2 regions of the Hymenobacter sp. 102 genome follow, and region 1 is predicted to be linked to the other one. Evidence: riboswitches for the same ligand, from Rfam matches in the RefSeq annotation. Region 1 holds a riboswitch; the other holds the start of a gene.
What was found. A riboswitch is a leader RNA that binds a small molecule or an ion and turns the genes downstream of it on or off. The one in region 1 is predicted to bind cobalamin.

Region 1 (7,752 bases):
CCGCTCATAATCAGCATGGCCAGGAGCAGGTAGCCGAAAGCGCCCCCCACGCTGCCCGGGTGGGCCAGCGCAGTGAGCAGCGGCACCGTAGCCACCGTGGCTCCCACGCCAAAAAACAGCAGCACCGGCCGCCGCCCAATACGGTCCGACAAGGCCCCCATCAGCGGCTGCAGCAGCATGGCCCCGCCCAGCGCCCCGAACGATACCAGCGTGGCCTGGTCCTTGCTGAAGCCGGCGGTGTTCACCAGAAACTTCTGCACGTAGGTAGTGAAGGTGTAGAACACCACCGTACCGCCCAGCGTGAGGCCCACCACCGTGAGCACCTCCCGCGGATGCTGCAGCAGAATCCGCAGCTGGCTGGGTTTTTCGGCCTGAACCGGGGCTACTACCCGCTGCTGGAAGGCGTCGGTTTCTTCCATGGAGCGGCGCAGGTACAGCGCCACCAGCGCCGCCAGGGCCCCAATCACAAACGGCACCCGCCAGCCCCAGTCGGCCAGCTCGGCGGGCGTGAGCAGCTGCTGCAGGCCCAACTGCACCAGCAGGGCCAGCAGCTGCCCGGCAATGAGGGTCACGTACTGAAAGCTGGAGAAGAAGCCCCGGTGGCGGGAATCGGCCATTTCGCTGAGGTAGGTGGCCGAGGTGCCGTACTCCCCGCCCACGCTCAGGCCCTGCAACAGCCGGGCTACCACCAGCAACACGGGGGCGGCCACGCCAATCTGGCTGTAAGATGGTGTGAGGGCAATCAGCAACGAGCCCCCGCACATGAGCAGCACGGAGGCCAGCAGCGCCGCCTTGCGGCCGGCCCGGTCGGCGTACAGGCCCATGAGCCAGCCGCCCAACGGCCGCATCAGGAAGCCCACCGCAAAAATGGCCGCCGAGTTCAGCAGCTGAGCCGTGAGGTTGCCCTTTGGAAAGAAAGCCGGCGCGAAATACAAAGCGAAGGCCGAGTACACGTACCAGTCGTACCACTCCACCAGGTTGCCCACCGAGCCGCTGAAAATGGACCGGATGCGGGAGGACATGGTACGCGGCGGGGCAAGGGGCAACATAGGCAGCAAGGTGAAAGCAAGGACAAAAGAAACTCTAAGCCGGCTGCCCACGGCCCGCCGCGCCTAGCGACCGGCCGGCGGCAACCCCGGCAGCTCCGGTTCGGCGGACCGCGCGGCGGTTTCCGTGGCAACTACCACAAACCCGTAGCCGAAAACAAACAGGTTCAGGCTGATTTGCAGGCTCAGGATATCGACCACCAGCATGGCGACGGCCTGGGTGAAGATGAACACCCACACGTAGGGATTACGGCGGGTGGCCCGCTGCACCAGCGGCCCCAGCAGCACGGCCAGCCACAGGGCCAGCCCCACCACGCCCCCGCCCACCAGCGTGCTCAGGTACTGGTTGTGCACGTTCACCCGGTTTTCGGGCCGCAGCCCGAAGTTGCGCCAGGCATACTGCGCCTGCATGGCGGCGTAGGCATCGGCCGGGCCCGCGCCCAGCAACCAGTTTTCCCGGATGATGGCCCCGGCCGTTTCCACGGCCGCCAGCCGCTGGGCCAGGGAGTAGCCGTTGATGTCGCGCCCCTCGGTGTACTGGGCCACGTCGTAAAGCGTGGTGCTGATGCGCTGCTGCACCGGCTCCAGGGTGCGGTAGGCCAGCCAGGGCAACACCAGCACAGCCAGCAGCAGCCCCAGCCCCACCAGCCGCTGCCGGCGCCGCAGCAGCAACCGGAACGCCCAGGCCAGCAGCCCCGCGTACAGCACCAGCAGCCCCGTGCGGTAGGCCAGCACGTGCAGGCTCAGCGCAATTACCCCCACGGCCAGCAGCAACCCGGTCCGCAGAGCCTGCCCCGCCAACGGGCTGCGCCGCAGCAGCAGCCCCCAGAAAAACGCCTGGGCCAGCATCAGCCCGAAGGCAATGTGAAACGTCCCCGTAGCCGCCTGTAGGTTCTGCCCCACCCGAATGGCCTCTAATGCCGCCGCCGGATCAAGCAGGTACTGGCCCATCGTCAACAGGCCCACCGCCGCCGTGCTCAGGACGAAAAAAGCGCCCACTGTCAGCCGCTGGCGGGCGCTCAGGGGTACGGCCAGCGTGAAGGCCAGCGGCACGCCCAGCCAGGTCAGGCTCCGGAACAGCTCGTGCCGCCACACGGCCCACTCACTGGTGTACAGGCCGCTCAACAGCAGAAACGCCACCAGCGCCGCTGCCCGCAGGGCCGCGCCGTTGCGCCAGTATTGGGGCAGAGCCTGCCGCAGCCGGGGATTGGTCAGCGCGGCCAGCACGCCCACCACCGGACTCAGCGCAATCAGCATCCGGAAAGCCAGCAGCCCCGCCACTCCGGCCCCGCAGGCTAGCCACAGCAGCTGCTGCGACAACTGCCCCGAATGGTAATACTGCCCCCAGGAAAAGGCCCCAATTCGCTGCTGCATAGGGTATTCGTAACTAAATCTGCTGTGCAAAAGTAATCAGGTGCGGGCCGTATCCAGCGCGAGCTTGCCCGTCAGCTCCCGTACTGCCTCCGTGGTTTCCAGCCGCTTTTCGTACTCCACAATCAGGTGGCCGCCGGTGAGTACCGTCAGGCTGTGGTTGAGCTGGGCCAGCTCGGCGTACGCCTCCGGGCGGCGGGCCGAGGGCGTGCCTTTCCGCAGGCCCCGCTGCCGGGCCCGCCACCCGGCCAGCCGCATCCAGGGATAATAAAAAGGCAGCAGTGCCAAGGATGTATAGTTGACCTTTGAGGGATGCACCTCCACTATCCGCAGCCCCGACAGCGCCGCCAATGCCCGCTGCTTGGTGAGGTTGGCGAAGAAGATATGGCCCAGGTACACGTCGTGGATGGTGCGGGCATTATCCGAGGCCCACACGGAATCCACTTCGTTGGGGGGCATGAGCTTGTAGCCCTCACTTTCCAGCAGCAGGTAGCTCAGGCGGGTGCGCAGGTTGGAGTAGTTGGGCGTGGTGATGATGGCCCGCCCCCCCGGCCGCAGCACCCGGTTCAGCTCCTGAAACAGGTGCAGCTGGTTGGGCATGTGCTCAATACCCTCCTGGCAAATCACCATATCAAAGCTGGCATCGGCAAAGGGCAGAGCCCTGTTCAGGTTGGCCTTGACGCACTCAATAGCCGGCACCCGAAAAAACTCCGGGTACAGGTCGGCGGCCGTTACCTGGGCCCCCAGTTCCAGCAGGAGCCGGGCCGTGTCGCCGTTGCCGGCGGGTACATCCAGCACCCGCTGGCTCACCAGCCGGGCCTGCTCCCGCCGCAGCAAGTTGTTTACCAAGTGTTTAATATCCTTACTGCCTGAGAAAAACGGCCGCGCAATACGAATCATTAAAAATACTAATTAAGTAGGCCCCGTCAGCGGGTGGAGCGCAAAGGTAGAGGCATTGCCCGGATACTTCCGCCGGGCCAGCGGCCGCAAGCAAATCGCGCAAACTGTGCGTAGCTTGCGGCCACGTTCTTTGCCTGTGTTTTTCAGTCAGACGAGCGGCGTGGTGGCCTTTCTCCCTGCAGAACAGGCCCGAAAAGGGAACCGGGTGCAACTCCCGGACAGACGCGCTACTGTAAGTGCCCGTGGCCCGCGTAAGCGGCCGCAACGGTATCCCCGCGCAGCCCATTGCCCCTGGCGGGTGAGAAGGGCGGGATACCGGGCACAAGTCAGGATACCTGCCCGCCGCTTTTGATGATGAGGCCTCTTCGCGACCTGAGGGCCTTATCGGGTGCTGCCACTTCGGGCCGACTAGCGGCGGCCCGCGCCGTTTCGTGTGGGCCGGCGCGGCGGAGGCGTGGGCAGAACACCGGGTAAGCACCTTGGGAAAAGAGGCCCCCGAAAAGCGGGCCGGGAAGGTTATTCTTCACCTTTTTCCCTTTCACCCATGCTTACCCTCGACGAGAAAATCAGCCAGGCCGAAACCCGCATCTTCAAGGCCGTATTCCCCAACACCACCAACCACTACGACACCCTGTTCGGGGGTACCACCCTGCACCTGATGGATGAGGTGGCGTTCATCACGGCCACCCGCTTCTCCCGCCTCAAAATGGTCACGGTTTCCTCCGACAAAGTGGATTTCACCCACCCGATTCCCGGCGGTACGCTGGTGGAGCTGATTGGCCGGGTGGAGCACGTGGGCACCACCAGCCTGAAGGTGCGGGTGGAGCTGTTTGTGGAGCAGATGTACTCCGAAGAGCGCCACCGGGCCGTTTCGGGGCTGTTCACCTTCGTGGCCATCAACGACCAGAAGCAGCCCGTCCGGATTCTGCCGGCGGAGGCTGAGCCGCTACGCCCGCGGTAGTGCTGCCGTGCAGTGAATGGAGAAACGGGCGCCCGGCGGAATGGGACGCAGGCAAGAATTTTTCGAGTTATCCCGAACTATTTAGCCTGTGTTGGCGGTTTGCTTGCCACTCCCCGTTTCTTCCATTCTTCACTATGTCTCACGAGCAGCCCTCTACTTCTCCTATAAATAAGCGTCTGGAACAGTCATTCCGGGATGCTGACCAGGCCCGGGAAGAACTTACTGAGTCTCTGGCCAATTCGGTGGCCGCCAACTGCGACCTGCTGCACCACGGCCTGGTCAGCGCTAAAGGTCTGGAAGTAACCACCGAAATGTACCGTCACTTACTGGGCCAGCTGCTGCGCCACTCCTCCGGAGAAGTGCGCAATCAAGTGCTGGCGCAGTTCAACGAGTCCATCGAGCAGTTCTGGCCCCGGACGAAGGGCAGTAAGGGCAGTTCCTCGCTGACCAACAATTAGCGTTCAGTACCCCATTTGCGCAAGCCTCCCCTGCTGCCCGCCGGATTTCAGCTCTGGCCCGGCCGCAACGGGAGGCTTGTCTGCGTATCTTTGCCGCCCCTTGCGTACCCGTTTCGGTTCAAAGGCTAACTCCCTTTCACCTCTCAGCTATGGCTTCCCCCCAGGAAATTGAGCTGCTTCTGCCCCCGGAAGTGGCCTATGATGAACTGGCCCGCTACCGGGCCCTGCTCGATGCCGCCGGCCTCGTGCCCGGCCAGGCCGATTTTGTGCACCTGCGCAAACGCTCCATTGATGCCCGCGGCCGGCAGCCCCTCATACGCCTCCGCGCCGATATTTACCGCGCCGCCCCGCCCGCCGAGCTGTTCGGCCCCTGGTTCAGCTACCCCAACGTCAGCCAGGCCACCCGCTCGGTACTGATTGTGGGCGCGGGTCCGGCCGGGCTGTTTGCCGCCTTGCGGGCCATTGAGCTGGGTATCAAACCCATTGTACTGGAGCGCGGCAAAGACGTGCGCACCCGCCGCCGCGACCTGGCTGCCCTCAACAAAGAGCACGTGGTGAACCCCGACAGCAACTACTGCTTCGGGGAAGGCGGGGCCGGCACCTACTCCGATGGCAAGCTCTACACCCGCTCCACCAAGCGCGGCGACATTCAGCGGATTCTGCGGATTCTGGTGCAGCACGGTGCCACCCCCGATATTCTGGTGGACGCCCACCCCCACATCGGCACCAACAAGCTGCCCTACGTGGTAGCCGCCCTGCGCGACAGTGTGCGCGAGGCCGGCGGCGAGGTGCGCTTCGACACCCGCGTGGATGATTTGATTTTGACCGGCAAGCACCTGCGCGGCGTGGTTACCAGCACCGGCGAGGAGCTGACGGCCGACGCCGTGATTCTGGCCACCGGCCACTCGGCTCGGGATATGTATGAGCTGCTGCACCGGCGCGGGGTACTCATCGAAGCCAAGCCCTTTGCTTTGGGCGTGCGCGTGGAGCACCCCCAGCAACTCATCGACCAAGCCCAGTACCGCCGCCAGAACCGGGGCCAGCTGCCGGCGGCCTCCTACTCGCTGGTGCACCAAACCCAGTGGCAGCAGCGGCAGCGGGGCGTGTTTTCGTTCTGCATGTGTCCGGGCGGCTTTATCGTGCCCGCCGCCACGGCCCCCGGCGAGGTGGTAGTAAACGGCATGAGCCCCAGCCGCCGCGACTCGCGCTTTGCCAACTCCGGCATTGTGGCCGCCGTGGAGCTGGAGGATATGGATGTGCGCCAGTACGGAGCCCTGGCCGGCCTGCGCTTTCAGCAGGAAATTGAGCAGCGGGCCTGCTTGCTGGCCGGCAACACCCAGGTAGCCCCGGCCCAGCTGCTGGGCGACTTTCTGAAGAAAAAAGTATCTGCCAGCCTGCTGGAAACCAGCTACCAGCCCGGCCTCGTGTCGGTACCAATGGATAAAGTGCTGGGTGCTGGGCTGGCGGAACGGCTGCGCCAGGGTTTTCAGAACTTCGGCCGCAAAATACCCGGCTACGCCACCAACATGGCCCAGATTGTGGGCGTGGAAAGCCGCACCTCCTCGCCCGTGCGCATCCCCCGCGACCGGGACACGCTGCAGCACCCCGAGGTGCGGGGCCTGTTCCCCTGCGGCGAAGGTGCGGGCTTCGCCGGCGGCATCGTGTCGGCGGCTATGGACGGGGAACGGTGCGCGGAGGCGGTGCTGGCGGGCTTTTGAGTTTTTTGTCGTTGGTTTTTCGTTTTTCGGGCGGGGTTTGGCGCATGAATCGGTCTTCTGCATGATTTATGCGTTAAAGTCACCATCCTGCACAGGCAGCAGTGCCTCTGGTCAGCCAGGTAACGGACGAAAAATCAACAATCCACAACGATAAACGAGTCATGAAAAAGACCCTGGTACTGGGTGCTACCGATAATCCCGCCCGCTATGCTTACCGGGCTGTGCACCAGCTCAAAAACCACGGCCACGAGGTAGTGCCCGTGGGTATCCGCAAAGGCTCCGTGGCCGGCCTGGAAATCCGCAACGACCGGCCCACGGCCGCGGATGTGGACACCGTGACGCTGTACGTAGGCCCCCAAAACCAGCCCGCCTGGTACGACTACATCCTGGACCTGAACCCCAAGCGCATCATCTTCAACCCCGGCACCGAAAACCCGGAGCTGGAGGAGCTGGCCCACCAGCGCGGCATCCAAACCGAAGAAGCCTGCACGCTGGTAATGCTCAGCGTGGGGCAGTACTAGCCTAATCGTAAGTACACACAAAAGCCGCCATGCCTTGGGCACGGCGGCTTTTTGCGTTATAAAGCTTGCCGAAAGCTACTCGGCGTTGCCGTACATATTGGACTCGCCGCCGTCGATGGCAATGGTCTGGCCGTTCAGGTAAGAGGCATCGTCGCTCAGCAGGAACGCCACTACTTTGGCTACTTCCTCGGGCTGGCCCAGGCGGCGCGTGGGGTTGTTGCTGGCGTACCGGGCCTCGGCCTGTTTGGGGTCAGAGGGATTGACCTGCTTAAACGCCTCGGCCACCATGGGCGTGAGAATGGCCCCGGGCGCAATGGCGTTGGTGCTGATGCCGTAGCGGCCGTATTCCAGGGCCGCGTTCTTGGTCATGCCCGACACGGCGTGTTTGCTGGCCACGTAGGGCATCTGGTTGAGTACGCCCCGGATGCCGCCCACCGAGGCCACGTTTACAATCCGGCCGAAGCCCTGGCGCTGCATCACGGGCAGCACGTAGCGCAGACCGTAGTACACGCCCATCAGGTTGATATCGATAACCTTCTTGAACACGGCCACATCGTATTCCGTGATGCTGGCCTGCTTGCCCTCAATGCCCGCGTTGTTGTAGAACCCATCAATGCGGCCAAACTTGTCCACGGTTTCCTGCACGTAATGCTGCACGGCCGTTTCGTCGGATACGTCGGCCACTACCGTCAGAATTTCTACCGCCGGAAACTCCTGGCTGATAGCCTCGCGGGCTTCCTGCAGGCTTTGCTCATTGTAGTCAACCAGCACCAGACT
Region 2 (7,752 bases), 1.5 Mb from region 1:
GGAACCCCGGCCAACAACAAGGCCCGCAACTACAGTTGCGGGCCTTGTTGTTGGCCGACCGAAGCCGGGCCGGGCTGTTTCCAGAGCTCAGAACAGGTTGGGTTAGTTGAAGGCGAAGCCATTGGGCCCAATGCCCACAGTAAAGGAATCGAGGGGTGCCCCCGTGCTGCGGTACCGGATTACTTTATCGGCGGCCGTGAATGAGCCCAATCCGCCGTAGATGGTGCCATCCTGTGGGTCGATACCCAGGCCGTAGAAGCTGCGCCGGATAAGTGGGGTGGTTGGCAACGTTGCATCGGCCACACCCAGCGTGTACACGCCGCCCAGGTACGTGTAGTAGAGCTGGCTTTTGGCTCCGTTGATGGCCAGCCGGCTTGGGGAGCTACGGTTGGAGGCTACTTCCCGAATGGTAGCCGTAAGCTGACCCGGGACAATTTTGGCCAGGCTGCCCTTGGTGGTGCGGGTGTAATCAGTGGTGTAGTCGGGGTTATAGTAGGTTTTGCCCCCGCTCAGCACCCACACGTTGCCGTCCCGGTCCTGCACCAAGCTGTTCGGGGAGTCGCCCACGGTAATGGTGCCCTCCACGGCATCGGTGGTGGTATTGATAACGGTAACAGTATTGCTGCCGCTATTGGTTACGTACAAACGGGAGCCCGCCACCAGCAGCTGCTCGGGCTGCACACCCACGGCAATAGTTTTGCTGACGGTGTTGGTGGTCAGGTTGAGTACCGATACGCGGCCATTGCTGCCATCGTACTTCACCGTTTCCGTTACGTAGCCCTTGGCCGCGGAGGCCGCCGCGAAGTAGCGCGGCAGCTGCAGCCCTGTTACCGTAGCTACCGGCTTGAAGTTGGGCAGAGAAATGACCTCCAGCTTATTGCTGTTGTTCACCACGATGTACGCGTTGTTGCCCTGCAGACTCAGGCTTTGGGCTACGTCGCCCAGCTCCCGTTTGGCGGCAGCGGCAAACGCGCCCTTATACACCACCGAAGAACTGGTTTTACTGAATACGCTGATGTCGGCATTCGACTTCTGGAAGTTGCCCTCGTTCACAATCAGCACGCTGTTGGGGCTGATGGTAACGGCCTCGGGCGTGGTGTCATCCGGGTCGCAGGCCAGCAGGCTGAAAGCGGCGGCGCTGCCCAGCAGTAAGCGGCTGCTCAGGCTCTGAAAAGGGAAAGAATACTTCATGCGGAGAAAAAAAAAGGGATAGAAAAAAGTCGTCGGGGAAAAGCTTAGCGCCAAAGCAGCCGCAAGCTCAGGCTGCCGCTGCGCAGGGGCATGGCGCGGTTCTGGTAACTCTGGTAGGAGGCGTTGGCAAGGTTGAAGCCCTGCGCCAGCGCCTGCAGCCGCCAGCCCGGCCGTACCGCCAGCGTGCGGCCCAGAGCCGCGTTCAGCAGCCAGTAGCTGGGCAGAAATTCCGTGGCCGAGGCATCGGTGTAGCGGTAGCCGGTATAAGTGAGCGTGGTGCTGAGCTGCCAGCCGTGCCAGGTATGGTCGGTGCTGAAGGCGGCCGTATGCCGCGGCACGAAGGGCAGCTGCCGTCCCACTGGGTCGGAGTCGGTGGCTACACCCTGGGTTTTTACCGACTGCGTGAGGCCGTAGCTGGCCCGGGCAAGCAGGCCGTAAGCCCTGTGCTGCCAGCTCAGCTGCGTACTGGCCTCCAGCCCCTGGGCGCGCACCTGCCGCAGGTTCCGCGGCGACCAGTACGCAACTCCGGGCGTCCACTGCACCCAGTTATCTACCAGCTGCCGGTAAGCCGTCAGCTCAGTTTGCAGGCGCAGGCGGGCCGGAGTTTGCGTGAAGGTGTGCACCAGGCCGCCCTCGTACCCCAGGCTTTCCTCGGGCAGTAAATCGGGGTTGCCGCCGGGCCGCCAGTACCGCTCGTTCAGGGTGGGGGCCCGGTAGCTGCGGGAGGCACTGCCCTTTACCGTGAGCGTCTGTGAGCCGACTTCAAGGGCCAGCCACTCGGCACCCAGCGTGGGCGTGAGGGGCGGGCGGCGGCCGGGCAGCACGGCCTGGCGCACGTTCAGGGAAAGGCGCAGGCGGGGCTGCGGGTCGTAGCGGAGCAGGGCGAAGCCAGAGTAGCGGTTTTCGGTGCGGGGCTGGCGGCCGTAGCCATCTACCTGGGCGGCAAAATGCTGAGCTTCACCCCCAAGCCGGACGGAGGCGTTGGGCGCTACTGTCCAAGTATGCTCGACCTGAGCCTGGCTGGTGCGCACCCGGGATTCGCTCAGCCCGCTCACGTCGTCGCGGTAGTTCAGGATGTCCTCAAACCAGGCGGCACGGGCGGCCCACTCGTGATGCTGGCTCACGGAACGGTAGCTGCCGGTGAGGCGGCGGCTCTGGTCCCGTTCCTCGGCGTGGGTATTGTTGGTGCCGACGCCTGGCTGAATTTGCCGGTCAGCATCGGTGAGCCAGGCGGCCAAAGCCACCTCGCTGCGCTGGCCCAGGCGCAGCGTCACATCCTGGCTGAGGCTGGCCTGGCGCAAGGCGGCGTTCTGCTGGCGTTGGCGGGTTCGGCCGCGGGCTTCCTGGGCGTAATAGGCAAAGTTGTTGGCCGCTTCCCGGTACAGCAGGCTGGTGCGCACGGCTATTTTCTGGTTGCTGAAGGCTGCCTCCACCGTGCCGGCTCCCAGCCCGAAGCTGCCGTACTCGCCCTGGGCCGCCCCGCGCCAGCCGGTGTTCCACTTCGCCTCCGATGACAGCAGCACCGTGCCCCCAATAGCCCCGTTGCCGTAGGTGGCGGCGGCCGGCCCCGGCTGCACATCGGCCTGGGTAAATCCGCTCACCGGCAGCAGGGAAAAATCGGCCTCACCCAGGCTGGGCAGGTTGATATTGAAGCCGTTCCAGAGCACGGCGGTGTGCCGCGCCGAGGTGCCCCGCAACGTGATGGAAGCCAGCTGGCCCGGGCCGTAATTGCGCAGGTGCAGGGCCGTGCGTGCGCTCAGTACATCGGTAAGCGTACCGGTACGGTAAGTGGTAAGGGCCACCGAATCGAGGGTGAGACGGCGGCTGCCCACTGCAAACCGCTCAAGGCGGACGCCGGGAATGCGCACCGTAGGCAGCCGCTGCACGCGGGCCGTATCGGCGGGCAGCTCGCTGGTTTGAGCCGAGGCCGAAGTAGTTAGCAACAGGCCACCCGCCAGCCAGCTAAGCAGGCGGCTCCACGGCAGGGCGGTAAAACGCATCTTGAGAACCAAATTTTCGCAACCGAAAAATTCAGTTCAAAACCTCGTGGCTTAGCTGGCCTCGTGAGCCGCCAACCCCCGAAGCCGAGGCCGAAAACAGAAGGGTACTCTGCCCGGCCGGAGCCGGGCTGCTGGTTTCATTCTCCGCCTTTCCTCCGAAGGCGCTGAACATGGGGATGCGCAAAGGCAGGTCTCCTGGCTTGCTCCGGGCGCGTCGCCTTCCCATTTCCAGGGCCTCAGCTAAGAAGCCGAGGCAGAAACAGTGGCCGGTGATGACGCGCCGACTCCTGAAGCGTACAGTTGCGGGGACAGCTCCGGATTTCAACCGGATTCCCTTTTCAGCCTCGCCCCGCATTTGGGGTCCGGCCACCTTTACAGCGGCAAAGGTAGGCATTGCCCCGTATAGATGCCTACTCATCCGTAATTCTTCCTGTCGTACTGCTGTATGTCTCTGCTGCCCCCCGAATTCTACCGCCGTTCCAACCCCGTGCAGATTGCCCGCGAGCTGCTGGGCAAGCACGTGTACTCCTGTCTGGAAGGGCAGCTAACCGGCGGCCGCATTGTGGAAACTGAGGCGTACTCCCACGAGGGCGACGATTCCATGCAGCTGCACCTGAAGCGGCGCGGCACCCACGGCCAGGCATTGCACGAGCCCGGGGGGCGGGCCTACCTCTATCAGGTGTACAACCGCCATACCCTGTTTAATATCAGCACCAATCTGGCCAGTAAACCCGATACAGTGCTCATCCGGGCCATTGAGCCGCTGGTGGGGCTGGAAATCATGGCGGCCCGCCGGGGCCACCTGGCCCCGGATTCGCCTAAGCTAACGACCGGCCCGGGCCTGCTCGCCCAGGCCCTGGGCATCACGCCCGCCCTTAGCGGCACTAACTTGCAGGGCCCGGTGCTCTGGCTTGAAGATGCGGGTGAAATCATCAATGAAGCCGACATCCTGGCCAGCCCCCGCGTGGGTTTAGCCTACGCCGGCGAAACGGCCGCCGCCTTACCCTGGCGCTTTCGCCTTCGGGGCAGTAAATGGACCAGCCCGGCACGGTGAAGTGATGAGTTAGTGAAATGGTGAGTTTGGCGTTCAGGTCGCACAGGTAGCGCAAGCAGAACGTCAAGCTCACCAACTCACTCACAGCTTCTCGCACACCAGCACCATCAGCTTGCCTTCCAGGTTGGTAGTGGCGAAGAGGTATAGCTCGCCACCCTCCTTGATGGCGGTGCGGTGTCGAAACTCGGCCACCGAATCGGGGAAATTGCGGGTGGTGACGTGGGCGCGGTTGTCGGGGCCGAGATGGGTGCGCAACGCCGCACCATCGTACTTCTCCACCGCCCGAATGCGGAAAATCCGGCCCGGAAAATCCGCCCGCAACGAATCAGATGTGTACAGGTGGCTGTGCTGGTGCAGCTTCAGTAGCTCGAAAGCCGTGCCGACGCTCTTGAACGCGCCGGCCTTGAGCACGGCCACGTTGGGCTCGTAGAGATACTGCTGCGGCTCGGCGTAGCGGGCTACGGCGCGGGTTTCACGGGCCCGGTTTAGTCGGAACTCCTGCTGCTGCCCGTTGCGCAGCAAGTTTACGGTGAACCGTTCGGGGTCGATGGCCGGCTCGGGGCCCAGCTCGTACAGCACTTCCTTGCACTCGTTGTCCACGGCCACCACCCACAGCCGCCGCACCTGCCGCAACTCCTGAATGGCCTGCTCAATATCGAGCATGGGAGACGTCTTGAGTAGCACGCACCGGCTTTTGTGCAGCAGCAGCGGCAGCAGGCGCAGAATATCCGGCTCGCAGTCCTGCAACCGGAAAATCTTCTTAGCAGCCGTGTCGCGGCGGGCGGGGTCCAGGTACAGCCAGTCGAACGTATCGGGGGTGCTGCGCAGAAACTGCACGGCGTCGCTGGTGTGGCACTGCACATTTCCGATACCCAGCTGCGCCAGGTTGTAGCGCACCACCTCAGCCAGGGCCGCGTTGCGCTCCACGTACTGCACCTCGGCTACGGTAGTAGCGAAATGGGCTGTATCAACTCCAAACCCCCCGGTCAAATCAGCCAGGCGCTGTCCGTTCACCAAAGAGGCTTTGAAGGCAGCCGTACGGGCCGAGGAAGCCTGCTCCACTGAGAGAGTAGGCGGGAAAATAAGCTCCGGGTTTTCGGCCCAGTCGGGCAGCTTGGTGCGGGCTTTCTGCCGGGCCTGAATCTGCCGGATAAGGTCGGGAACGGGCAGGCCGGGGTGGCGACGGGCTTGCAGAGCTAGTTGAGCGGGGTCGTCGTGCAGGTGCTGGGCAACGTATTGCCGAGCCGCCGTGGGCAGCGGGTATTCCATGTAGCGGGTCTACGAATTCAGGGCGGTGCCGGACGCTCCGGCGAATCAGCCCGGGCGCAAGGCAGCCTCAAACGTAAGCAGGAAATCTGCAACCACCCGTCCCGGGCTGCGTCTGGCCGGTTCTGAAACAAGATGAAAAAGGTACTCCGGGCCGGTTCTCAGCTCACTGCCAGCAACGGCTGGCAACCCTGAAAACCGGCCCGGAGCATCCGGACAACCACAATTAGGTTAGCGCAGGTTCCAACGCAGGGCCAGCAGCGGCTGCCCGCTGCGGCCAGCAGCCAAACCTACCGTGCTGGGGCGCAACTGCTGCAGCGCACCACGCCGGGCGGCGGGCAGCCCGGCATTATGCGCCTCCACAGCCCGCTGAAAGTGGGAGTTGGTATTGCGCGAGATGAGGATGTTGCTCAGCAGGCTGAAGGCGGCCAAGCCCACCGCTACTTGCTGAGTATTATTAAAATATTCCTCTTTTTCGGGATGCGCGTACACCTGCTGGCCGTACAAACCCACGGCTCCCACAAACGTCAGGCGTTCCGCCACAAACAGCCACTTCTGCCGCCGGTAGCGGTTCAGATTATCCAGCGCTTCCTGATTGCCGGCCAGGTAGGGCCGGATACGCTGTCCAAAAAAGCCGGCACTCTGATAAGCCGACTCATTGGTGCCGGCTTCCGTAGTGAAATAAAAGTTCTTCTGCACTCCGTTTAGCCCCCGGTTCTGGTCTTCGGGAGCAAGACGCAATACGGTGGCTGGCTGCTGAGCCTGAGCCGCTACGGCCACTCCGAGAGAGCAGGCGGCAACCAATGCGGAGCGGCGTAAACCGCCAACAATTCGGGACAGTTGATACTGGGTCATGAAGACAAAGCTACGGTCTATATAGTCAAGGAGCTAAGTGTTTAGACGACAAAAAAGTGCAATTCATCGAGGAAAAGTTTTAGGGCCATCCAACAAAAGCACACTTGCCTTCGTTCTCGCAAGCAGTTCACCCAACTCTTCGCATATGAAAACGCTGACCTCACTTTTCCGTCCGGCCCTTTTTGCCCTGACTTTGCCCGCCACACTGGCCTTTTCGGCTTGCGGCAATGATGATGACAACAATTCCACTCCTGTGCCTGACCAAGGCAAGGTGCTGGCAGTGCACGCGGCTCCCAATGCGAATGTAAAAGTATCGGTGCTGGCCGATGACAAGGCAGTGAAAGACCTGAGCTACGGCGAAAACTCCGGCTACGCCACGGTAGATGCTGGCAGTCGTACGTTCAAAATCAATGTGGCTGGCACCACCAATACAGTGGCCACTGCTACCCAAACCGTGGCTAAAGACAAGAACTACTCGCTCTTTGCCTATAGCCCCACAACCCAGGCCAATTCCATCAGCACCATTTGGGTGGAAGATGATTTGACGGCTCCGGCCTCAAACCAAGCCAAAATACGCGTAGTACACTTGGGGCTCAACGCTCCTTCTCCCGTGAAACTTTCCCAGGAAACGGTGGCCGGATCTACTGACGTGCCCGGTGTAAGTGCCACCTTCGGAGCCGCTTCGTCGTTTGCTTCCATTCCCAGCGGCTCCTACAACCTGCTGGTAACCACCGGCGCAACTTCTACCCGCGTAGTAGCAGTGGGCGACGGTAATGGCTCGGGCTCCGGTACCAAGAACTACGAAGCTGGTAAGATTTACACTGTAGTAGTGCGTGGCAGCCTTGGCAGCCTCGATGACAACCTGAAACCCAAAGCCGTACTTATCCAGCATAATTAACGCTGCGCTTGCTGCACTAAGCGAAAGGCTGTCTGGATGCGTTCAGGCAGCCTTTCCTGCCTTTAAAAGGAGGGGTGCCGGCTTCGGGCAAATGGATAACAAATCGAGTATCTTTGCGGTTAGAAAACGACTACTTCACTTCTGCATCTGACTGATGGAAACCAAGACCACGGCCTACGTTCCGTATAAAGTAAAAGACATGAGCCTCGCCGAGTGGGGCCGCAAGGAAATCCGCCTCGCCGAAGCCGAAATGCCCGGTCTCATGTCGTTGCGGGCGGAGTACGGGGCCAGCAAGCCGCTGAAAGGGGCACGCATTGCCGGCTGCCTGCACATGACCATCCAAACGGCCGTGCTCATCGAAACGCTCATTGAGCTGGGTGCTGATGTTACGTGGTCATCCTGCAACATCTTCTCCACCCAGGACCACGCCGCTGCGGCCATTGCTGCCGCTGGCATTCCGGTATATGCCTGGAAAGGCATGAATGAGG

Region 2: another riboswitch for cobalamin. It lies ahead of ACN19L_RS09390 (TonB-dependent receptor plug domain-containing protein); the one in region 1 lies ahead of ACN19L_RS03000 (acyl-CoA thioesterase).

What each region holds. Positions count from the first base shown of each region.
Region 1 is NZ_CP188172.1:686,901-694,652, forward strand. Features, by position in the region: gene ACN19L_RS02985 (MFS transporter) at 1-1,049, opposite strand, end outside; gene ACN19L_RS02990 (O-antigen ligase family protein) at 1,113-2,420, opposite strand; gene ACN19L_RS02995 (class I SAM-dependent methyltransferase) at 2,457-3,317, opposite strand; cobalamin riboswitch at 3,461-3,674, shown strand; gene ACN19L_RS03000 (acyl-CoA thioesterase) at 3,862-4,278, shown strand; gene ACN19L_RS03005 (hypothetical protein) at 4,413-4,736, shown strand; gene ACN19L_RS03010 (NAD(P)/FAD-dependent oxidoreductase) at 4,886-6,454, shown strand; gene ACN19L_RS03015 (CoA-binding protein) at 6,616-6,975, shown strand; gene ACN19L_RS03020 (SDR family oxidoreductase) at 7,051-7,752, opposite strand, start outside.
Region 2 is NZ_CP188172.1:2,159,880-2,167,631, reverse strand. Features, by position in the region: gene ACN19L_RS09395 (YncE family protein) at 103-1,191, opposite strand; gene ACN19L_RS09390 (TonB-dependent receptor plug domain-containing protein) at 1,236-3,191, opposite strand; cobalamin riboswitch at 3,360-3,580, opposite strand; gene ACN19L_RS09385 (DNA-3-methyladenine glycosylase) at 3,637-4,245, shown strand; gene ACN19L_RS09380 (THUMP-like domain-containing protein) at 4,327-5,514, opposite strand; gene ACN19L_RS09375 (hypothetical protein) at 5,743-6,366, opposite strand; gene ACN19L_RS09370 (DUF4397 domain-containing protein) at 6,512-7,264, shown strand; gene ahcY (adenosylhomocysteinase) at 7,419-7,752, shown strand, end outside.